Methylomagnum ishizawai: one gene and its partners. Each later gene encodes a partner of the first gene's protein in a complex. Links are inferred from orthologs where the notes say so. Each region holds a gene or a part of one and is shown in the gene's direction. Other genes may lie near its edges.

The links.
Region 2: the proteins of accD (region 1) and accB are in contact, whole or in part, in a solved structure (PDB 8UXZ), measured with the Escherichia coli proteins. The link is inferred for Methylomagnum ishizawai from one-to-one orthologs.
Region 3: the proteins of accD (region 1) and accC are in contact, whole or in part, in a solved structure (PDB 8UXZ), measured with the Escherichia coli proteins. The link is inferred for Methylomagnum ishizawai from one-to-one orthologs.
Region 4: the proteins of accD (region 1) and accA are in contact, whole or in part, in a solved structure (PDB 8UXZ), measured with the Escherichia coli proteins. The link is inferred for Methylomagnum ishizawai from one-to-one orthologs.

The regions. Positions count from the first base shown.
Region 1 is NZ_FXAM01000001.1:2,714,491-2,720,273, reverse strand. The notes cover bases 2,897-5,783. They hold accD (acetyl-CoA carboxylase, carboxyltransferase subunit beta), read left to right. Parts: upstream 2,897-3,806; coding sequence 3,807-4,760; downstream 4,761-5,783. Other genes in these bases: folC (bifunctional tetrahydrofolate synthase/dihydrofolate synthase), read left to right, coding at 4,765-5,783; trpA (tryptophan synthase subunit alpha), read left to right, coding at 2,973-3,785; trpB (tryptophan synthase subunit beta), read left to right, coding at 2,897-2,976. Also shown: B9N93_RS12035 (PEP-CTERM sorting domain-containing protein), read left to right, coding at 1-151; tRNA pseudouridine(38-40) synthase TruA, read left to right, coding at 307-1,122; B9N93_RS12025 (phosphoribosylanthranilate isomerase), read left to right, coding at 1,119-1,790; more of trpB, read left to right, coding at 1,771-2,896.
Region 2 is NZ_FXAM01000001.1:3,997,193-4,003,012, reverse strand. Bases 2,897-5,820 are described here. They hold accB (acetyl-CoA carboxylase biotin carboxyl carrier protein), read left to right. Parts: upstream 2,897-4,085; coding sequence 4,086-4,556; downstream 4,557-5,820. Other genes in these bases: accC (acetyl-CoA carboxylase biotin carboxylase subunit), read left to right, coding at 4,584-5,820; aroQ (type II 3-dehydroquinate dehydratase), read left to right, coding at 3,635-4,081; B9N93_RS17870 (TlpA family protein disulfide reductase), read left to right, coding at 2,981-3,493; dsbD (protein-disulfide reductase DsbD), read left to right, coding at 2,897-2,981. In the rest of the region: B9N93_RS17885 (FxsA family protein), read right to left, coding at 1-274; divalent-cation tolerance protein CutA, read left to right, coding at 322-651; more of dsbD, read left to right, coding at 630-2,896. UniProt on the Escherichia coli protein: This protein is a component of the acetyl coenzyme A carboxylase complex; first, biotin carboxylase catalyzes the carboxylation of the carrier protein and then the transcarboxylase transfers the carboxyl group to form malonyl-CoA.
Region 3 is NZ_FXAM01000001.1:3,993,361-3,999,195, reverse strand. Bases 1-2,939 are described here. They hold accC (acetyl-CoA carboxylase biotin carboxylase subunit), read left to right. Parts: upstream 1-766; coding sequence 767-2,113; downstream 2,114-2,939. Other genes in these bases: prmA (50S ribosomal protein L11 methyltransferase), read left to right, coding at 2,113-2,939; accB (acetyl-CoA carboxylase biotin carboxyl carrier protein), read left to right, coding at 269-739; aroQ (type II 3-dehydroquinate dehydratase), read left to right, coding at 1-264. In the rest of the region: more of prmA, read left to right, coding at 2,940-2,991; B9N93_RS17845 (zinc-ribbon and DUF3426 domain-containing protein), read left to right, coding at 2,991-3,764; B9N93_RS17840 (MBL fold metallo-hydrolase), read right to left, coding at 3,777-4,418; B9N93_RS17835 (hypothetical protein), read left to right, coding at 4,560-4,964; B9N93_RS17830 (tetratricopeptide repeat protein), read right to left, coding at 4,971-5,492; B9N93_RS17825 (c-type cytochrome), read right to left, coding at 5,545-5,835. UniProt on the Escherichia coli protein: This protein is a component of the acetyl coenzyme A carboxylase complex; first, biotin carboxylase catalyzes the carboxylation of the carrier protein and then the transcarboxylase transfers the carboxyl group to form malonyl-CoA.
Region 4 is NZ_FXAM01000001.1:1,602,804-1,608,455, reverse strand. What follows is about bases 1,993-4,748. They hold accA (acetyl-CoA carboxylase carboxyl transferase subunit alpha), read left to right. Parts: upstream 1,993-2,765; coding sequence 2,766-3,731; downstream 3,732-4,748. Other genes in these bases: tilS (tRNA lysidine(34) synthetase TilS), read left to right, coding at 3,799-4,748; B9N93_RS07270 (dienelactone hydrolase family protein), read left to right, coding at 2,013-2,732. Outside these bases: B9N93_RS07285 (zinc metalloprotease), read left to right, coding at 1-473; B9N93_RS07280 (hypothetical protein), read left to right, coding at 689-964; B9N93_RS07275 (hypothetical protein), read left to right, coding at 1,330-1,512; more of tilS, read left to right, coding at 4,749-5,169; B9N93_RS07255 (DUF4156 domain-containing protein), read right to left, coding at 5,159-5,491. UniProt on the Escherichia coli protein: Component of the acetyl coenzyme A carboxylase (ACC) complex. First, biotin carboxylase catalyzes the carboxylation of biotin on its carrier protein (BCCP) and then the CO(2) group is transferred by the carboxyltransferase to acetyl-CoA to form malonyl-CoA.

The DNA.
Region 1 (5,783 bases):
CGTCCTCTTCAGCGATCCGGTCGGTTACGCCGGCAGTGGCGGCGGCAGCGGTTCGGAAGCCCCGGTCCCCGCCACCCTCTACCTGATGGGCTTGGGATTGGCCGGCTTGGGTTTCAGCAAGCGGCGCGGCTTGGGCCTTGCCCTGGCCTGATTCCAAACAGTCCCTGCGTTCGGCCCATGGACGGTGGCGTGTAACCGCATGACCGTCCATGGGTTTCCCGTCCGTCCTGCTATTCCCCCGATGCCGCTTCCGCCCTCCCGCCCAATCTGGAACAATAGCGCCCCCGTTCCCCCGCTATTTTCCCCATGCGTCTTGCTCTAGGTATCGAATACGACGGTTCGGCCTTCGCCGGCTGGCAATGGCAACCCGACAAACGCACCGTGCAGGCCACCCTCGACGCCGCCTTGGGCCGGGTCGCCGACCGCGAGGTCAAGGCGGTCTGCGCGGGCCGCACCGACGCCGGGGTTCACGCCTTGGAACAGGTGGTGCATTTCGATCCCGAAGTCCAGCGCAAGCCTTATTCCTGGTTGATGGGCACCAATACCGTCCTGCCCGAGGATGTGCGCGTATTGTGGGTACGCGAGGTGGCGGAAGATTTCCACGCCCGCTACAGCGCCATCGCCCGTTATTACCGCTATGTCATCCTCAACCGGCCCATGAAATCCGCCTTGCACCGACGGCAGATGACTTGGCATTTCGCGCCGCTCGATGTGGAGGCCATGCATACGGCGGCCCAATATTTGATCGGCGATCACGATTTTTCCTCGTTCCGCGCCCAGGGCTGCCAATCCAAAAGCCCGCACCGCTATATGCATTTCATCCATGTGCGGCGCGAAGAGGCCGATAGGGTGGTGATCGAACTGTGCGCCAACGCCTTCCTGCATCATATGGTGCGGAACATCGCCGGGGTCTTGATCGAGATCGGTTCCGGTAAGCGTCCCCCGCGCTGGGCCGCTGAGGTGTTGGCCGCCCGCGACCGCGCCCAGGGCGGTGTGACGGCTCCGGCCGATGGCTTATACTTGGGCGGGATTTGCTATCCCGAAGCCTTCGGTATCGTCCGCCATCCCATCTTCCAGCACCTGCCCGCCCACGCCAGCCGCTATACCCCGGACCGCGAGTGAACAAAATCCCGTACCTCTTCCGCCGAACTCGGGTTAAAATCTGCGGCTTCACCCGCCCCCAAGATGCCCTGGCCGCCGTGCATTTGGGCGCGGACGCTTTGGGTTTGGTGTTTTATCCGCCCAGCCCGCGCCATGTCGGGATCGAACAGGCCCGGGCCATCGTGGCGGGACTTCCGCCCTTTGTCACCGTGGTCGCTTTGTTTGTGGACGCGGCGGCGGCGCGGGTGGCGGAGGTCCTCGGGGCGGTGCGGATCGATCTGCTCCAGTTCCATGGCGACGAGGACGCTGGTTACTGCGGTGCGTTCGCCAAGCCTTATCTCAAGGCCATCCGCATGAGGCCGGGTTTGGACCTCGCGGGGGCCATGGCGCAGTACCGGGAAGCTTCCGGTATCTTGTTGGATGCTTGGCACCCGGACGCCCAGGGCGGTACCGGCGAGCGTTTCGACTGGGATTTGGTCCCGGCGGAGTCCGCCAGGACGTTGACGCTGGCGGGCGGATTGGCCCCCGGCAATGTGGCGGAAGCCCTGCGGACAGTACGGCCCTATGCGCTCGATGTATCGAGCGGAGTGGAAGCGGGGAAGGGAATCAAGGACGCCGCCAAGATGGCGGCGTTCATTCAAGCAGTACACCTATTCGATAGTAATCAATATGCCGACGGAAGCTTATAACCTACCCGACGAACGCGGCCACTTCGGTCCCTACGGCGGCGTGTTCGTGGCCGAGACCCTCATGTACCCCATCGACGAGCTGAACCAAGCTTATCGGCGCTACATGCAAGACCCGGAATTCCTGGCCGAGCTCGACTACGACCTCAAGCACTATGTCGGCAGACCTTCGCCCATCTACCATGCCGAGCGGCTGAGCCGCCATCTGGGCGGGGCGCAAATCTTCCTCAAGCGCGAAGACCTCAACCACACCGGGGCGCACAAGGTCAACAACACCGTTGGCCAAGCCCTCTTGGCCAAGCGCATGGGCAAGACCCGCATCATTGCCGAGACCGGCGCGGGCCAGCACGGCGTCGCCACCGCCACCGTGGCGGCACGCTTGGGCCTTGAATGCGTGGTCTACATGGGTTCGGTGGATGTGGCTCGGCAAGCGCCCAACGTCCTCAGGATGAAACTCCTGGGCGCGACCGTGGTGCCGGTCGAATCCGGCTCCAAGACCTTGAAGGACGCGCTCAACGAAGCGCTCCGCGACTGGGTCACCAACGTCGATAACACCTTCTACATTATCGGCACGGTGGCGGGTCCGCATCCTTATCCCGCCATGGTGCGCGATTTCCAAGCCGTGATTGGCCGCGAAGCCCGCCAGCAAATGCAGGACATGACCGGACGCCAAGCCGATGCCTTGGTCGCCTGCGTGGGCGGGGGTTCCAATGCCATTGGCTTGTTCTACCCCTTCATCGACGATAAGGACATCGCGATGTACGGCGTCGAAGCGGCGGGCGACGGTATCGAAACCGGCCGTCATTCCGCGCCCTTGAGCGCGGGCCGTCCCGGTGTGTTGCACGGCAACCGCACTTATCTGATGGAAGACGAGGACGGCGAAATCATCGAAACCCACTCGATTTCCGCCGGCCTGGATTATCCCGGCGTCGGCCCGGAACATGCTTGGCTCAAGGACTCAGGCAGAGCCAACTACGTCAGCATCACCGATAGCGAAGCGATGGTGGGTTTCCACACCCTGACCCGGATGGAAGGCATCATCCCGGCCCTGGAATCCAGCCACGCCGTCGCCTACGCCATGAAACTCGCGCCCACCCTGGGCAAGGACCAGCAAATCCTGGTCAACCTCTCCGGGCGCGGCGACAAAGACATCAACACCATAGCCCAACGCGAGGGAATCAGCCTGTGAGCCGCCTGACCGCCAAATTCGAGGCATTGCGACAAGCCCAGCGCAAGGCGCTCATCCCGTTCATCACGGCGGGCGATCCCACCCCGGAATTCACCGTCCCGGCGCTCCATGCCATGGTCGGGGCCGGGGCCGATATCATCGAGCTGGGCGTGCCGTTTTCCGATCCCATGGCCGACGGCCCGGTGATCCAGAAGGCCAGCGAACGCGCCCTGGTCCATAAGATGGGCCTGCGCCGGGTGTTGGGCCTGGTCTGTGAATTCCGCGCCCAGGACGCCGAAACCCCCGTGGTGCTGATGGGTTATCTCAACCCTATCGAGGCCATGGGCTACACGGCTTTCGTCGAGCAGGCCAAGGCAGCCGGGGTCGATGGCGTCCTCACCGTCGATCTGCCGCCCGAGGAATCCTCCGAACTGCTGCCCCTGCTGCACGAGGCGGGCATCGATCCCATCTATCTCCTGGCCCCGAACAGCACCGAGGAGCGCATCCGCAAAATGGGCCAACTCGGTCGTGGCTATCTCTATTATGTTTCGCTGAAGGGCGTGACCGGCGCTTCCCATATGGACTTGGGCGAGGTCGAGCGCAAGCTGGCCGAAATCAAGGCGCTGACCAACCTGCCGGTCGGCGTTGGCTTCGGCGTGAAGGATGCCCAAATCGCCGCCGCCATCGCCGCCTTTGCCGATGCCGTGGTCGTGGGTAGCGCCCTGGTCGGCAAGATCGAAGCCGCCGAAAGCGAACCCGACCGCGCCCTGGCCGGGATCGTCGCCTTGCTGCAATCCATGCGTTCCGCGATGGACGCCGCCTCTTCCTAAACCCATACGAGAGTCAACCCCTTGAGCTGGTTTCACAAACTTGTTCCTTCGAAAATCCGCACGGAAGCTTCTACCAAAAGCACGGTGCCGGAAGGATTGTGGAGCAAATGCCCGAGTTGCAACGCCATCCTCTATCGCTCGGAGGTGGAGCGGAACCTTGAAGTCTGCCCCAAGTGCGGCCATCACATGCGGATCGGTAGCAAGAAGCGTCTGCATCTGTTCCTCGATCCTGGGAACCGCCTGGAACTCGGCGAGAACCTCGCCCCGCTCGATCCCTTGAAATTCCGCGATAGCAAGAAATACAAGGACCGCCTGTCCCAGGCCCAGAAAGCCACCGGGGAAAAGGACGCGCTAAGCGTGGTCGCCGGGCAGTTGGAAGGGCGTCCCGTGGTCGCCGCCGCCTTCAATTTCGATTTCATGGCCGGGTCCATGGGGTCGGTGGTGGGCGAGCGTTTCGTGCGCGGGGTCAATCATTGCTTGGCCCACGGGATGCCCCTGGTGGTGTTCAGCGCCAGCGGCGGGGCGCGGATGCAGGAATCCTTGCTGTCCTTGTTCCAGATGGCGAAGACCAGCGCCGCCTTGGCCAAACTCGCCGCCGCCGGTTTGCCGTTCATTTCGGTGCTGACCGATCCCACCATGGGCGGGGTGTCGGCCAGTTTGGCGATGCTGGGCGATATCAATATCGGCGAGCCGGGTGCTTTGATCGGCTTCGCAGGGCCACGGGTGATCGAGCAGACCGTGCGCGAGAAACTGCCGGAAGGCTTCCAGCGCAGCGAATTCCTGCTGGAACACGGTGCCTTGGATATGATCGTGGACCGCCGCGAAATGCGCGGCAAGATCGCGGCCTTACTCGACCTTTTGATGACCGGTAGGCCGTCCGTGGCGCAGAAACCGCCCGTGGTCGAAGAACCCAAGCCTGAAATAGTCGCCACCGATGCGCCGCTGCCCAGCGGCGAACCCCAAGGCGACGCCTAAACCCATGCGTTTCACAACGCTGGCTGATTGGCTGGCTTGGCAGGAGACCTTGCATCCCCGCGCCATCGACATGGGGCTGGGCCGGGTGAGCCGGGTGTTCGCGGCGATGGATGGGGACCGCCGGGTTCCGTTCACCATCACCGTGGGCGGCACCAATGGCAAGGGTTCCTGTGTCGCCCTGTTGGACGCGATCCTCAGGGCGCAAGGCTACCGGGTGGGCACTTATACCTCGCCGCATATCCTCAAGTACAACGAGCGCATCCGCATCGATGGCCGGATGGTGGACGACGCGCCCATCTGCGAAGCTTTCGCCCGCATCGACGCCGCCCGTGGCGCAACCTCCCTCAGCTTTTTCGAGTTCGGCACCCTCGCGGCCCTGGATATCTTCGCCGCCGCCGGTTTGGACGTGCAGATTCTGGAGGTGGGCTTGGGCGGCAGGTTGGATGCGGTGAACATCATCGACACCGATGCCGCCTTGCTCGCCAGCATCGATATCGACCATCAGGAATGGCTGGGCCATACCCGCGAGGCGATTGGCCTGGAAAAGGCCGGGATTTTCCGCGCCGGGCGGCCCGCCGTGATCGGCGATCCGGCGGTGCCGGATTCGGTGCTAGGCTATGCCGAACAACAGGGCGTACCCTTGCGCTGCCAGGGCCGGGATTTTGGCTATGCGGTTTCCGGGCGGGGTTGGGCTTGGTGGAGCGGGGCGGCACGTCTCGACGATCTGCCCCGGCCCGCGATCCCCGGCGAGCATCAACTCATGAACGCCGCGGCGGTGTTGGAAACCCTGCACCGGATCGCCGACCGGCGGCCGGTTTCGGTGGACGCCATCCGTGGCGGTCTCGCCGGGGTCAGCCTGATGGGCCGGTTCCAATTCTTTCCGGGCGAGGTTCCCGTGCTGCTGGATGTGGCCCATAATCCGCAGGCGGTCAGGATGCTGGCCGGGTATCTCCGCCGGGAATTCGCGGGCCGCAAGGTCCATGCGGTGTTCGCGGTGATGCGGGATAAGGATATCGTCGGCAT
Region 2 (5,820 bases), 1.3 Mb from region 1 along the record:
ATCCCGGGATCACCAAGAGCAAGCCGCCCAGGGCCACCAATCCGCTTTCCAGCATTTCCAGGGCCGGGGTTTCGCCCCGCGCCAGGGCGCGTTGCACGTTCATCCAGGTCGATAAGCCCTGCGAGCGCAATAGCGACATCCCCAGGCTGGCCGCGCCCAGCAGCAAGGCCACCGTCGTGACGAAGCCCAGCGCCCCGAACAGCTTGATTAGAAGGTAAAGCTCCAGGAGCGGCAGGGCCACCACGGCGGCCAATAACCATTGTCTAATGTCCATCCCATCCTCATACGGTAAAATTCGGGAAAACCCAGGGGCTTTTTGCCATGTCCACCGAATACTGTCTAGTTCTATGCACCTGCCCCGACGCCGACAGCGCCGGGGCGCTGGCCGAAGCCTTGGTCGAAGCGCGGCTCGCGGCCTGTGTCAATCTCCTGCCCGGCCTGGTTTCGGTCTACACCTGGGAGGGCAAGACCGAGCGGGCTTCCGAACACCTGTTGCTCATCAAGACCGAAGCCGCTCTCTATCCGGCCTTGGAAACTTTCATCCAATCCCGCCATCCCTACGATGTCCCCGAAATCGTCGCCCTGCCCGTGGCGCGCGGTTCGGCCCCTTATCTGCACTGGATCAGCGCATGTCTACATCCCCAACCCTGACTCCCGTCCTGTTTTTCAGCCGCCGCCTTGGAGCCTGGGGCGGCTTTTTTATGCTGTGCCTGTGGTGCGCGGGCGTGGCCTGGGCGCTGGAGGGCGAAGACCTGTTGCCGGCGGAACAGGCGTTTCGGAGCGCGGCCCGGATCGAGGGCGACACGGTGGTATTGGATTGGGATATTGCCGAGGGTTATCACCTCTACCGCAAGAAATTCAAATTCGCCACCCAAACCCCAGGGGTCCAATTGGGCGAGCCGGTGTTGCCCGAGGGCAAGCTGAAGCACGACGAGATTTTCGGCGAGATGGAGGTCTACCGGAACCATGCCCAAATCCGCTTGCCGGTGGCGCGCCAGGACGGCGGGATGCAAACCTTGGCTTTGGAGATGAGCGTGCAGGGCTGCGCCGATGCCGGGGTATGCTATCCGCCGCTCAAACAGACGCTGCGGCTGGACTGGCCCGCGCCGCCACCGTTGAATGTCGCGGCGGCGTCGAATTCGATGCTGGGCGGGGCGCTCCATGCCTTGGGGCTGAAAACGGGGTCCGGCCAGGATGAACTATTGCCCGCCGAGCAGGCGTTCCGGTTTTTCGCCGAGGTGAAGGACGATCATACCCTGTGGCTGCATTGGCAGATCGCCAAGGGCTATTACCTCTACCGCGAGAAATTCAAGCTCGCCCTGGCCGAGGCGCCGGGCGTGGCGTTGGGCGATTACTCGATCCCCCATGGCGAAGCCAAGCACGACGAGGAATTCGGCGATGTCGAGGTGTTCCACGAAACGGTGGCTTTCGCGCTGCCGCTGGTGCGCGATGCGGCCCAACCGCTCAAACTGGCCTTGAAGGCCGGGTTCCAGGGCTGTGCCGACCGCGGCGTATGTTATCCACCAATGAACCAGACGGTCGAGTTGCTATTGCCCGCCGCCGGTACGGTCCAGGCCAGTGTGGACACCACGCCCGCACCCGCCGCCGCCCCCGCCGGCGAATGCGAGATGAAATCCGCCGCAGGCTTCGTCGAGGACGCGCCGCAATCTGAGCAATGCCAGATTTTCTCTTCGTTGCAAAACGATTCGCTGTGGCTGACGGTGGCGAGCTTCCTGGGCATGGGCTTGCTGCTGGCGTTCACGCCGTGCGTGTTCCCGATGATTCCCATCCTGTCCGGCATCGTGGTCGGCCACGGCCATCATCTGACCACCCGCCGCGCTTTCTTCCTGTCGCTGAGTTATGTGCTGGCTTCGGCCTTGGCCTATGCGGTGTTCGGGGTGTTGGCGGGGCTGTTCGGCGGCAATCTGCAAGCCTTGTTCCAGGAGCCCAGGGTCATCATCGCCTTCAGCGCGGTGTTCGTGGTGCTGGCCTTGTCGATGTTCGGCTTGTTCACCCTGCAAATGCCCGGTTTCATCCAGGACCGTGTGGTCGGTTGGAGCAACCGCCAGCATGGCGGCACGCTGGCGGGCGCGGCGGTGATGGGGGCGCTCTCGGCCTTGATCGTCGGGCCGTGCGTCGCGGCCCCGCTGGCCGGTGCCTTGATCTATATCGGCCAGTCCGGCGATTGGGTGCTGGGTTTTTGCGCCTTGTTCGCGCTGGGACTGGGGATGGGGCTGCCGCTACTGGCCATCGGGGCTTCCGCCGGGAAATTGCTGCCCAAGGCCGGTATCTGGATGAATTCGGTGAAAGCCGTGTTCGGCGTGGGTTTGCTGGGCATCGCCGTGTGGTTGTTGGCACGTATCCTGCCGCCCGCGGCTTCGATGTTCCTGTGGGCTTTGCTGCTGATTATCCCGGCGATGTACCTCGGGGCGCTGGATACGCTGCCGCAGCCCGCTTCGGGCTGGCGCAGGCTGTGGAAGGGCGTCGGTATCGTGATGCTGGCCTATGGCGTCCTGCTTTTGATCGGCGTGGCCGCCAACACGGGCGATCCCTTGCAACCCTTGCGCGGCTTGCAGGCGGTCGCGGCGGGCGGTACCGGGGCGGCGGCCCCGCAATCCCTGGAATTCCGGCGGGTCAAATCGGTGGCCGAACTTGACCGCGAAATCCAGAAGGCCCAGGCCGCCGGGCGCTGGACGATGCTGGATTATTACGCCGATTGGTGCGTGTCCTGCAAAGAGATGGAGCGCTATACCTTCACCGATGCCAAGGTGCGGACCGCGCTGGCCGATGTGGTCCTGTTGCAAGCCGATGTCACCGACAACACCGAGGACGACGCGGCCCTGCTCAAGCGGTTCAGTCTGGTGGGACCGCCCGCCACCTTGTTCTTCGGGCCGGACCAAGCGGAGCGCAAGGCGTTCCGGGTGGTGGGCTATATGGACGCCGAAAACTTCGTGGCACATGTGCGGAAGGTGGTGCGCTGATGACCGGCAAAGTGTTGTATCCACTGGTCGCGGTCGCCGCCTTGCTGGCCGGTATCGCCACCCAGCACTGGTGGGCGTCTCCCACGGAACCCGTCCCCGAACCGCCGCTGCACGACCTCGCGGGCACGCCGCATTCCCTGGCCGAATGGCGTGGCAAGGTGGTGGTCCTCAACTTCTGGGCCACTTGGTGCCCGCCGTGCCGGGAGGAAATGCCGGAATTCTCGCGCTTGCAGCAGGAACTCGGCGGGCAAGGCTTGCAGTTCGTCGGGGCTGCTATCGACGACCCGGAAGAGGTCCGCACCTTCCTCAAGGACAATCCCATCAACTACCCCATCCTGCTCGGCGACGAGCGCGTGCCGCATTGGGCCGACCAACTCGGCAACCACCTGTCGGTGCTGCCGTTCTCGGTGGTGTTCGACCGCACGGGCCAGCCGGTCGCCACCCATACCGGCGGCTTCGAGCGCCAGCAAGTCCTCGATATCGTCCGGCCTTTACTGGAAACCCGGCCTTGAGTTCCGTAGCGAAATCCTGGGGTATTTGCACCAACTGCCGCGATCATCGTGGAAAATCTAGCTTCATGGACAAGATTTGCCGGTTTCGGCACAATACCCGCGCTTGTTTCCCTTACAACGCCCTTAACCGGAGGTTCTCCCGTGGCGAGCATCTTGGTCCTGAACGGCCCGAACCTGAACATGCTGGGGGTCCGCGAACCCGAGGTCTATGGTCGGCAAACCTTGCAGGACATCGTGGAGGGCCTCGCCCGGAGTGCGGAAACCCGCGGCCATCGCCTGGAAGCCTTCCAGAGCAACGCCGAGCATGAATTGATCGAGCGCATCCACCGCGCCTACCATGAGCAGGTGGATTTCATCCTCGTCAATCCCGCCGCCTACACCCATACCAGCATCGCCCTGCGCGATGCCTTCCAGGCCACCCGCATCCCGTTCATCGAGGTCCACCTCTCCAACATCCATGCGCGTGAGCCGTTCCGCCATCATTCCTACCTGTCCGATATCGCCAAGGGTGTGATTTGCGGGCTGGGGGCTTCCGGTTATGGCTTGGCCCTTGAGGCCGCCTTTCAATTCCTAGAGCAAGGTCGATAACACCATGGATATTAGAAAAATAAAAAAGCTGATCGAGATGATCGGCGAGTCCGATATCGCGGAAATCGAAATCCGCGAGGGAGAAGAATCCGTCCGCATCAGTCGGCAAGGCTCCCAAGTGGCCGCCCCGCCACAATTCGTGTCGATGATGCAACCGGGGATGCCCATCGCCTACCAGCCACCGCCAGCACCCGCTGTGGCCCCGGAAGCCCCGGCGACGGGCGAGGGCGACCGCATCACCGGCCATATCGTCCGTTCGCCGATGGTCGGTACCTTCTACCGTTCGCCGACCCCAGGGGCCAAGTCCTTCGTGGAAGTGGGCCAATTAGTGGAGACCGGGGAAACCCTGTGCATCATCGAGGCGATGAAAATCCTCAACCAGATCGAGGCCGACAAATCCGGCAAGATCACCAAGGTGTTGGTGGAAAACGCCCAGCCCGTGGAATATAACCAGCCGCTGTTCATCATCGAATAACGCGGCCCCCACCTTTAGGTTATCTCCATGCTCGGTAAAATCCTCATCGCCAACCGGGGCGAGATCGCCCTGCGCATCCTCAGGGCTTGCCGCGAACTCGGCATCAAGGCCGTGGCCGTGCATTCCGAGGCCGACCGCGACCTCAAGCATGTACGCCTGGCCGACGAATCGGTGTGCATCGGCCCCGCGGCCTCGAAAGAAAGTTATCTCAACGTCCCCGCTATCATCAGCGCCGCCGAGGTGACGGATTCGGTCGCCATCCATCCCGGCTACGGCTTCCTCTCGGAAAACGCCGATTTCGCCGAGAAGGTGATTCAAAGCGGCTTCATCTTCATCGGCCCCCGGCCCGACACCATCCGCATGATGGGCGACAAGGTCGCCGCCATCGCCGCCATGAAGAAGGCCGGCATCCCCTGCATCCCCGGCTCCGACGGCCCCCTGGGCGAAGACCACGAGACCAATATCAAGATCGCCCGCCGCATCGGCTTCCCGGTCATCATCAAGGCGGCGGGCGGTGGCGGTGGCCGTGGGATGCGGGTGGTGCATAGCGAGGCCAACCTGCATAGCGCCATCAACCTGACCCGCGGCGAAGCCGCCGCCGCCTTCGGCAACGATATGGTCTACATGGAGAAATTCCTGGAAAATCCGCGCCATATCGAATTCCAGGTGATCGCCGACAGCCATGGCAACGTGGTGCATCTGGGCGAGCGCGATTGCTCCACCCAGCGCCGCCATCAAAAGGTGATCGAGGAAGCTCCCGCGCCCGGCATCGACGAGGCCAAGCGCCAAGCCATGGGGATGCGCTGCGTCAAGGCCTGCCAGGAAATCGGTTATCTCGGCGCGGGCACCTTCGAGTTCCTCTACCAGGACGGCGAATTCTATTTCATCGAGATGAACACCCGCGTCCAGGTCGAGCATCCCGTCACCGAGATGGTCACGGGCTTCGATATCGTGAAGGAGCAATTGCGCATCGCGGCGGGCGAAACCCTGTCGATCCGGCAGGAGGATGTGGTGATGCGCGGCCATGCCATCGAATGCCGCCTCAACGCCGAAGACCCCAAGAACTTCATGCCCAGCCCCGGTTTGATCGAGCAATTCCACATGCCCGGCGGCCCCGGCATCCGGGTCGAGACCCATATCTACAATGGCTACAAGGTGCCGCCGTATTACGATTCGATGATCGGCAAGCTCATCGCCCACGGCGAGGACCGCGCCAGCGCCATCGCCAGGATGCGCACCGCGCTGGCCGAGATGGTCATCGGCG
Region 3 (5,835 bases), 1.3 Mb from region 1 along the record:
CACCGCGCCTACCATGAGCAGGTGGATTTCATCCTCGTCAATCCCGCCGCCTACACCCATACCAGCATCGCCCTGCGCGATGCCTTCCAGGCCACCCGCATCCCGTTCATCGAGGTCCACCTCTCCAACATCCATGCGCGTGAGCCGTTCCGCCATCATTCCTACCTGTCCGATATCGCCAAGGGTGTGATTTGCGGGCTGGGGGCTTCCGGTTATGGCTTGGCCCTTGAGGCCGCCTTTCAATTCCTAGAGCAAGGTCGATAACACCATGGATATTAGAAAAATAAAAAAGCTGATCGAGATGATCGGCGAGTCCGATATCGCGGAAATCGAAATCCGCGAGGGAGAAGAATCCGTCCGCATCAGTCGGCAAGGCTCCCAAGTGGCCGCCCCGCCACAATTCGTGTCGATGATGCAACCGGGGATGCCCATCGCCTACCAGCCACCGCCAGCACCCGCTGTGGCCCCGGAAGCCCCGGCGACGGGCGAGGGCGACCGCATCACCGGCCATATCGTCCGTTCGCCGATGGTCGGTACCTTCTACCGTTCGCCGACCCCAGGGGCCAAGTCCTTCGTGGAAGTGGGCCAATTAGTGGAGACCGGGGAAACCCTGTGCATCATCGAGGCGATGAAAATCCTCAACCAGATCGAGGCCGACAAATCCGGCAAGATCACCAAGGTGTTGGTGGAAAACGCCCAGCCCGTGGAATATAACCAGCCGCTGTTCATCATCGAATAACGCGGCCCCCACCTTTAGGTTATCTCCATGCTCGGTAAAATCCTCATCGCCAACCGGGGCGAGATCGCCCTGCGCATCCTCAGGGCTTGCCGCGAACTCGGCATCAAGGCCGTGGCCGTGCATTCCGAGGCCGACCGCGACCTCAAGCATGTACGCCTGGCCGACGAATCGGTGTGCATCGGCCCCGCGGCCTCGAAAGAAAGTTATCTCAACGTCCCCGCTATCATCAGCGCCGCCGAGGTGACGGATTCGGTCGCCATCCATCCCGGCTACGGCTTCCTCTCGGAAAACGCCGATTTCGCCGAGAAGGTGATTCAAAGCGGCTTCATCTTCATCGGCCCCCGGCCCGACACCATCCGCATGATGGGCGACAAGGTCGCCGCCATCGCCGCCATGAAGAAGGCCGGCATCCCCTGCATCCCCGGCTCCGACGGCCCCCTGGGCGAAGACCACGAGACCAATATCAAGATCGCCCGCCGCATCGGCTTCCCGGTCATCATCAAGGCGGCGGGCGGTGGCGGTGGCCGTGGGATGCGGGTGGTGCATAGCGAGGCCAACCTGCATAGCGCCATCAACCTGACCCGCGGCGAAGCCGCCGCCGCCTTCGGCAACGATATGGTCTACATGGAGAAATTCCTGGAAAATCCGCGCCATATCGAATTCCAGGTGATCGCCGACAGCCATGGCAACGTGGTGCATCTGGGCGAGCGCGATTGCTCCACCCAGCGCCGCCATCAAAAGGTGATCGAGGAAGCTCCCGCGCCCGGCATCGACGAGGCCAAGCGCCAAGCCATGGGGATGCGCTGCGTCAAGGCCTGCCAGGAAATCGGTTATCTCGGCGCGGGCACCTTCGAGTTCCTCTACCAGGACGGCGAATTCTATTTCATCGAGATGAACACCCGCGTCCAGGTCGAGCATCCCGTCACCGAGATGGTCACGGGCTTCGATATCGTGAAGGAGCAATTGCGCATCGCGGCGGGCGAAACCCTGTCGATCCGGCAGGAGGATGTGGTGATGCGCGGCCATGCCATCGAATGCCGCCTCAACGCCGAAGACCCCAAGAACTTCATGCCCAGCCCCGGTTTGATCGAGCAATTCCACATGCCCGGCGGCCCCGGCATCCGGGTCGAGACCCATATCTACAATGGCTACAAGGTGCCGCCGTATTACGATTCGATGATCGGCAAGCTCATCGCCCACGGCGAGGACCGCGCCAGCGCCATCGCCAGGATGCGCACCGCGCTGGCCGAGATGGTCATCGGCGGCATCCGCTGCAATATCCCCTTGCTGCTGGACATCATCAACGACGCGGCGTTCGAGGCGGGTGGGCAGAACATCCATTACCTGGAACAAAAACTGGGGCTGAAGCACTGATGTGGCAGCAATTCGCCGTCGTCGTCGATGAATCCAGGGCCGAGCCGCTGTCGGACCTGTTCATGGACCTCGGGGCGGTGTCGGTCGGTTTCGAGGACGCGGGCGACCAGCCCTTGTTCGAGCCGAAGCCGGGCGAGACGCCGCTGTGGAATCGTACCCAGGTGGTGGCCTTGTTCGAGGAGGGCGCGGACGAAGCGGCGGTCCGCGCCGCCGTGGAAGCCCGCTTCGGCGGCGGGTTGCGCGACTGGAGAGCCTCCGTCCTGGAGGATCAAGTGTGGGAACGGGCGTGGCTGGAGCATTTCAAGCCCATGTCCTTTGGCCAGCGGCTGTGGATTTGCCCCACTAGCTACGAGCCGCCCGAACCCGACGCCGTCAATGTCTGGCTCGATCCCGGCCTTGCCTTCGGCACCGGCACCCATCCCACCACCGCGCTGTGCCTGGAATGGCTGGACGGCCAGGAGGTGGCCGGCAAGACCGTGCTGGATTACGGTTGCGGCTCCGGGATACTCGCCATCGCCGCCTTGAAACTGGGCGCGGTCCTGGCCCATGGCGTCGATATCGATCCCCAAGCCCTCACCGCCAGCGCCGACAATGCCCGCAAAAATAGCGTGGAAGCCGGGCTGAAACTCTATCTGCCCAAGGCGCTGCCCGCGCTGGAAGCCGATATCGTGCTGGCGAATATCCTGGCTGGTCCCCTGGTCGAATTGGCCGCCGCCATCCTGGCGCCTTTGCGGCCCGGCGGCGGCTTGGCCTTGTCGGGCATCCTCGCCACCCAGGCCGACACGGTACGCGCCGCCTACGCCGACCGGGTCGAATTCGCGCCGACGCTGGTGCGGGAGGATTGGGCCTTGCTGTCCGGCGTCAAGCGGGCCGGGTGATGACGAAGCGGTTCCGGTGCCCGGCCTGCCAAACCGAGTACCGCATCGGCACCCAGGAATTACGCGCCAGCCAAGGGGAAATCCTCTGCAAGCATTGCCATACCGCCTTCAATGCTTGGCCCCGTGGCGCGGCGCGGAGCCAGCTCGCAGGACCGGACCGCAATCCGCCCGCCCCGCCGCCCCGCTTCGGGCACGGGCGTTTGGAAGAACTGGACGAGGCCCAAGCGCCTTGGGGAATCGATATGCCCGCCACCACTGACCGCATCGGGCGCAAGCCCCGCCCCCAATCCACCGGCTTCCCCGAACTGCCCGAACCGCTGCGCTGGGGGGCCGCCGCCCTGGGCCTATTGGCGCTGCTGGGCGTGCAGGTGTTCGGCTTCGAGGGCAAGCGCCTGGCCCAGAACAGCTATGCCCGGCCCGTGCTGGATAGCCTGTGCGCGACTTTCGGCTGCGAACTCGCGCCGTTCAAGGACACCGCCCATATCGCCACCTTGGACCGCGCTTTGAGCGCCAACCGGGACAGCAAGGAAATCCTCGATTTCCGCATGGTGTTCGCCAACCAAGCGACCCTGCCGCAGGATTTCCCCGATGTGCGGCTGGTGCTGAACGCGCTGGACGGGCATCCGCTGGCCGAGCGGGTGTTCGCGCCGATGGACTACCTCCCGGACTGGCAGGAAGGCGCGGAGATGCCGGTCGGCAAGTCCTACGAAATCCGCCTGACCCTCGCCAAGCCCAGCCGGGAGGTGGGCGGTTTCACCATCGAATTCCGGTAATTCCGTGCCCGGTCACTCCATGCCCACGCCCACATAGGGATTGTGGCGCATCTCCTCGCCGAAGCTGGACACGGGGCCATGGCCGGGGATGAACACCACGTCCTCGCCCAAGGGGAACAGCCGCTCGCGGATGGATTTCAACAAGGTGGCATGGTCGCCCTGCGGGAAATCGGTGCGGCCTATCGAACCCTGGAATAGCACATCCCCCACCACCGCCAGCCGTTCGCCCCGGTGGAAGAACACCACATGCCCCGGCGTGTGCCCCGGACAATGCAGCACTTCCAGGGTTTCTCCGCCGAATTCCACCGTGTCGCCCTGGTCCAGCCAGCGGTCGGGCGTGAACATCGGCACCGGCGGGAAACCGAACATCCGGCTTTGCTGGGGCAGCAGCTTGATCCAGAAATCGTCCAGCCGTTGCGGGCCTTCGACCGGGAGGCCCAGGCGCTCGGCCAGTTCCGCCGTGCCGCCGGCGTGGTCGATATGGGCGTGGGTCAGCAGGATTTTCACCAGCTTCACGCCCGCCGTCCGGGCTTCTTCGAGGATCAGGTCCAAATCCCCGCCCGGATCGATCACCACGCCTTCCAGCGTGCGCTCGCACCAGAGCAGGGTGCAGTTTTGTTGGAACGCGGTGACGGGGACGATGAGGGCTTTCATGGCGGTGGCTCGGCAAAAGGGGGAATGGTAGCGGATCGGGTCCGGTTTGGTCTTGCGGAGGGTGTGCGTAGAATGGGGCTTATTTCCACTGCGTGGCTGGGAAACCCCGCCCACCGCCGCGCATCCATGCGGGAGAGCGCCATGGTAGACCTGAAAAAACTCTTGATCCTCAAGGACAAGCTCATCAAGTCCAAGGACTTCAAGGAGCCTTGCGATTATTTCCTGGGCCATTTCGCCGAGCGGCCCGAGTTCATGCGGATGGGCGAGCCGGTCGATGGCGAATTCATGCGGCCCATCGTGGTGGAACTCGGCAACGCCCTGCTCAAGCGGCGGCCCAGCGAGGTCCGGCTGACCATGACCGAAATCGCCGAGTACCATTTCCTGCACGGTGCTTGCCTGATCGATGGCAAGCCCGCCAACCTCATCTATTTCCGGGATATCGATATGGGCATCCTGTCCCTGTTGCACGAGGACGCGCAGGGGGTGGTGATGGCGCGGTTTTCCTGCGTGTACAAGCCGCCGCAGCCGCCGCGCGCCCTGCACTGAGCCGCCTTAGCGCAGGAAGTCCGGCACCGGCCAGGGGTCGCAAGGGTTGAGGCTGGCTCCCTGGGCGATCCGTTCCCGCGCCGCTTCGTCCAGCGCCCCGCCGCAAGCGTCCTCGACGCGGCGGAATTGCGCGTCCACTTGTTTGGCCTCCGCTTCCCGCCCGGTCTTGCGGTAGACCGTCGCCAACAGGTTCATGGCGCTGGCGGTCAAGGGATGTTCCGCCCCAAACGCGGCGGTCCGGGTTTCCAACAGGCGCTTGATCGCGGTTTCCGCCTCGGCGTAGCGCTGTTGCTTCAGATAGGTCATGGTCAGCCCGTTCAGGCTGGTGTCGAAGAACAAGCCCGGTTCCAACTGTTCCCCCAGGCGCATCGCTTGTCGGCAGGCCGCTTCCGCGTCCGGGTAGCGGGCTTGGTCCAGGGCTTGGTCGCATTCGCCTTGCGACCGGGTCCAGGCGAAGATTTGCTCTTCGTCGGCCTGGACCAGCGCGGGCAACAGGAGGAGGAGCGGGGTGGCGCGGCGGATCGGCATGGTTGTGGGTGGGGGTTGGTGGGCGGGTGCGGCCTTCCCTGGCCGGTGGGTTTTATTCGCTGGCACCGGCGTAATAACGCGCCAGTTGCTTGATTTCCTCGTCGCTGAGTTGTTGGGTGAGCGAGCGCATCCGGCTGTAGAGGTCGTTATGGCGCTCGCCGGACTTATAGGCGAGCAGTGTTTGTTCCAGATAGGCCGCCCGCTGCGCCGCCAAGGCCGGAATATCGATCTTCTGGCCGCGTCCGTCCGCTTCGTGGCAGGCTTGGCACGGTGGCAGGATGCGCTTGCCGTCGCCGCGCCCGACCAATTGCTCGATATTGTCCGGGATCAACATGGGCTTCCG
Region 4 (5,652 bases), 1.1 Mb from region 1 along the record:
TTTATAAAAAACAATTAGCGGTCGATCCCAGCCATACCTTGAACGCCTATACCTGCAACAGCGGCTCTGGTTTGCTCGGCTTCGCGACCTTTCCCGATATGTATGCGGAATCGAGCGCCATGCACGGGGTTGTGCTAAATTATCGGTCGCTTCCAGGGGGTCCGTCTCCTTATGGGGAAGGCGATACCGCCACCCATGAAATCGGGCATTATCTGGGCCTCTATCATACTTTCGACGATGGCCAGACCAGTTGCGCCGTGGATAATGATCTGGTGGGCGACACCGCCATCGAGCGCAGCCCGAATTTCGATTGCCCCGTCAAAAGGGATACCTGCGCGAACAAGCTAGGCAAAGACCCGGTGACCAACTACATGGATTACAGCGCCGATGCCTGTATGACCGGTTTCAGCATCGGCCAAGTCAAGCGCATGCAAGCCCAGGTGTTGGCGTTCAAGCCCTCATTGGTGCCGTGACGGATACCCTCCATCGGCCCAGGAATATGTCATAAATACCCCCCCGCATCGCCCCGGAGCATGAACTTCGGTTTGTTCGCAGGCCACCCCCGCGTGCAAACTGAAGTTTGCCCCCCCGTTCCTCTCGACACAAACCCAGGATTGACTGCACGGCGCTTCTCGCCAATGATCCGCGTTTTGCGGCGTAGCCGTTCGATGCCCGAATGGAGGGATTCATGAAGACCAACATGCTCGTTGGATTTGCAACATATTTGGCGGTATTCGGTCCGGCGGCCGCCAACGCCAACGATATCGGCAAAGATCAAGTGCCGAAAGCCGTACTCGATTCCTTCGAGCAAGCACACCCGAACGCTCGGGACGTGGAGTACGAGGCCCAGCGCTTCGAAGGCAGTCCGGCCTACGTCATAGAATTCAAAGAAAACGGCAGGGAATATGAATCCCTGTATACCTTGGAAGGCTCGCTGATCCGCCAGCAAGAGGAAACCGATTGACCGGCCCTCTTCGGATCGCTAGAAGCCGCCCCCCAGAACCGTTCCAAGGCTCCCGCCAGTTTTGAAGGCCGGACCCGCCGTTCCTCGGCGTTCCAGCCGAATCCGCCCCGTCCCACCCAGGCCGCATGGTATATCGTCGTCCCGACCGGGAGCGGCCCGCCGTTTCATGAATACATCGCCATCAAGCATATCGATCAAATCATGAAATTTTTATGATAACTTCATTTATTACGTATTCATTTGAAATGAAATTTACACGGTTTTGTAACCAAACAGCCTCTGATCTCCGATATTTTATTCCCGCCCCAACCAGAAGGGCGTGATTTTTCAATATCAACGAAAGACGAAAGACTGAGGAGGTAAATATGGAACAAGAGAAAGACAATTTTTGGTTGTACATCGGCGGCGTTATCCTTTTAGCGGTCGTTGTCGTGTTCGCCATGCGCGGTGCGCGTGATGATCTGGAAGCCGGCGTCAAGAATCAACAAGCCCAGGCCGAATCCAAGGCTGAGGTGGAAAAGCAGATCGAACGCCAGCACTCCAAATAATAACAAGGTAAAAGCACCTATGCCCCGCCTGCCCAGCCCGGAAATATCCTAGCGGCGCAAGCGGGGCATCCCAGTAAAAAAAACCTCAGCAGACTTTGTTGGATGTGGCAATCCCGGTTCATGTCGATGGTTTAATTACTCGTACACGGAACCCGAGAGAACTTTCGGCAAAGTCCACTTTACCGACGGCTTCTTCTTAATACTTTTGTTCCAGGAGTAAGCCGTCGCTTTTTTGCTTAGGTTCCCCTAAGCGAAAATTCCGCCACCAGCCTTCGCAGTCATCCAAGCATCCTCTCCGCCCACCGGGCCGATGTTTCAAGCATCCCCAAAACCCCATACGGCTCGCTCCCGTTTTGGTCGGCCACCGATGACCAGCATCGCGACCCAAGCCCGGAGCGTGGTCAGCGCCCGCCCGCAACCATGGCATTCCCGGCCCGGCTTCTGCTAGGGTATCGCCGCCGCTGGCCTCCCCACCCATTTCCCGACCGGAGATAAGCTTCATGGCGATCCAAACCCGTACCGTCGATTACACCCACGCCGACACCGCGCTCGAAGGCTTTTTCGCCTACGACAACCGCCGCGCCCAACCCCTGCCCGCCGTGCTGATCGCCCATGCCTGGGCAGGCCGCGAAGAGTTCGTCTGCGACAAGGCCCGCAAACTGGCCGAACTCGGCTACGCCGCCTTCGCGCTCGACATGTACGGCAAGGGCGTCCTGGGCTCGGGGCCGGAAGAAAACGCCCAACTCATGCAACCCTTCGTGCAAGACCGCGTCCTCTTGCAAAGCCGGATCACCGCCGCCCTCGATACCCTACGCCTGCAACCGGAAGTCGATGCGCGGCGCATCGCCGCCATGGGCTTTTGCTTCGGCGGGCTGTGCGTGCTGGACTTGGCGCGGACCGGGGCCGACCTACGCGGCGTGGTCAGCTTCCATGGCCTGTTCATCCCGCCCGGCAATACCGGCAACAATAAGATCAAAGCCAAGGTGCTGGCCCTGCACGGCTTCGACGACCCCATGGTCAAGCCAGAACAAATGGTGGCCCTGGGCCATGAACTCACCCAGGCCGGGGCCGACTGGCAAATCCACGCCTATGGCCACACCGTCCACGCCTTCACCAACCCCAGGGCCAACGACCCTGGCTTCGGCACGGTCTACCAGGAAACCGCCGACCGCCGTTCCTGGGAAAGCCTCAAAGATTTCCTAGCCGAGGTGTTAAAATAGCCGTTTTTCCGTCCGCGCCGAGACAACTAAAACATGGACCTGAAATTCCTCGATTTCGAACAACCCATCGCCGAACTCGAAGCCAAGATCGGCGAACTCAAACGGGTCGGCTTCGACAACGAAATCAACATCAGCGAAGAAATCGCCCGCCTCGAAGACAAAAGCCGCAAGCTCACCGAATCGGTGTTTTCCTCGCTGACCGCCTGGCAGATTTCGCAAATCTCCCGCCATCCGCAACGGCTCTATACCCTGGATTACCTGGAATTGATCTTCGGGGATTTCCATGAGTTGCACGGCGACCGCGCCTACGCCGACGATCCGGCCATCGTCGGCGGTCTGACCAAACTCGACGGCCTGCCGGTCATGGTGATCGGCCATCAGAAGGGCCGCGACACCAAGGAGAAAATCCACCGCAACTTCGGAATGCCGCGCCCGGAAGGCTACCGCAAGGCGCTGCGCCTGATGCGCTTGGCCGAGCGTTTCCACCTGCCCATTCTTTGCTTCATCGACACGCCCGGCGCCTATCCCGGCATCGGCGCGGAAGAACGCGGCCAGAGCGAGGCCATCGCCCGCAACCTGTTCGAGATGGCGACCCTGCGTACCCCGATCCTTTGCACCGTGGTCGGCGAGGGCGGTTCGGGCGGGGCGCTGGCCATCGGCGTGGGCGACCGGCTCTTGATGCTGCAATACAGCACTTATTCGGTGATCTCGCCGGAAGGTTGCGCCTCGATCCTGTGGAAAAGCGCCGACAAGGCCGAACTCGCCGCCGAGGCCATGGGCATCACCTCCGACCGTTTGCGGGAACTCAAGCTGATCGACGAGATCGTGCCCGAACCCCTGGGCGGCGCCCACCGCGACCGCCAGCAAGCCGCCAACAACCTGAAGGCGGCGATCAAGCGCCACCTGGAGGAACTGCTCCGCACCCCCATGGAGGGATTGCTGGAACGGCGCTATGCCCGCCTGATGAGCTATGGCGTCTACGAAGAAGCCAACGCCTGACCCGCTTCCCAACCCCGTAGCCCGGATTCCACTGTGTTCCATCCGGGCCACGGAACACCCCGCTTCCATGAACCTCTCCGCCGACACTTTACGGGCCAGCCTCGCCCGCCATCCGCCCTCCCCCCATTATTGGATCGCCTATAGCGGCGGACTCGACTCGCGGGTACTGCTGCGCCTGTGCGCCGAACTGGCCCGCGTTTCCCAGGATTTCCGCTGCACCGCCGTCCACGTGCATCATGGCTTGCAAGCCGCCGCCGAACACTGGGCCGAACAGTGCCGGACCACCTGCGAGGCCGAGGGCGTGGCGTTCCGTTTGCTGCGGGTCGATGCCCGGCCCCGTCCCGGCCAAAGCCCCGAGGAAGCCGCCCGCGCCGCCCGTTACCAAACCCTGGCCACATTGATGGCGACGGGCGATACCTTGCTCACCGCCCAACATCGGGACGACCAGGCCGAGACCTTGCTACTGCAATTGCTGCGCGGCGCGGGATTGCCGGGTTTGGCGGCGATGCCGGAGCGGGCGGCGTTCGGCCCCGGTTTCCTCACGCGGCCCTTGCTGGACCATGGCCGCGCCGAACTGCGGGATTACGCCGAAAAGCTCGAACTGGATTGGCTCGAAGACCCCAGCAACCGGGATTTGGGCTACGACCGCAATTTCATCCGCCACCGCATCCTGCCGGTGCTGGCCGAGCGCTGGCCCGCCGTCGGCGCCACCCTCAGCCGCTCCGCCCGGCATTGCGCCGAGGCCCAGGCCACCCTGGCGGCGCTGGCCCGCGACCTCTGCCATGCGGCGCTGAACCCGGAGCGGGGGACGCTGTGCGTGGACCGCCTGTTGGCTTATGCGGCGGCGGATCGGCGTTTGGTGCTGCGGGAATGGATCGGGGCCAAAGGTTTCCGAACGCCCTCGGCCCGCGTGTTGGAACAGGTGTTGGATTGCGCCCTCAACGCCCATCCCGAGCGGAGTCCCGCGGTGCGCTGGCGGGAGGGGGAAATCCGCCGCTATCGGAACGAGTTGTATTTGCTGCCACCCGCCGGGCCATTCGATAGCGGCACCATCATCGCCTGGGACGGCCTCGCGCCCCTGCTCCTGCCCGATGGCAACGGCGAACTCATCGCCCGGCCCATCGATGGCCCCGGCATCGCGCCTGGATTGTGGCGGACGGCAGCCATTACCGTGCGCTACCGCCAAGGCGGCGAAACCTGCCGCCCCCTGGGCCGGACAGGCTCGCGGGACTTGAAAAAGCTGTTCCAGGAAGCCGGGATTCCGCCCTGGGTGCGGGAGCGGACGCCCTTGGTCTATGTGGATGGACGGCTGGTGGCGGTGGGGGGAAGGTGGATTTGCCAGGCATTCGCGGGCGACCCGGCGGGGCGCAATATCATGATCGAATGGTTTCCACCCCCGCCTCTCCGCGCCCTATCGGAAAACCCCGCTACGGATTGATGCAGCGATAGACCTCGAACGACTGCTCCCCTTCCAACAGCGGCCCCTTGGTGACGATGGTATCGCCGCCCATGCCGCCCGCGTTGTTGCGGGCCAGCCGATACACTTCTTCCTGGACCACCGATTTGCCGCGGGCGATGAAACCGAGGGTCGCCGTGGTATTGGCCGTGACCTGGCCCAACAGTTTGCAACGGCCTACTTCCGACTTCGACAACACCCGGACCTTCTCGCCCTGCGGCTTGAGATCAACCCAGGCACAACCCGCCACAATGCCTAGCAACGCCACGCCCGCCAACATCCTGAATCGCCTTGTCCCGCCCATCTAGTTCCTCCTGAAAACCTGGATTATTACTTGATCCCGCTATGGTAAACCGGCTTTCCGCCGATTTGAAACCAAGGCTGGCGATGACGCAACGCCCCGTGTCGGGTAAAATGCCACGCTTATATTCCGCCATCCACCGCATCCGTCCCTGGCCCCCAAGC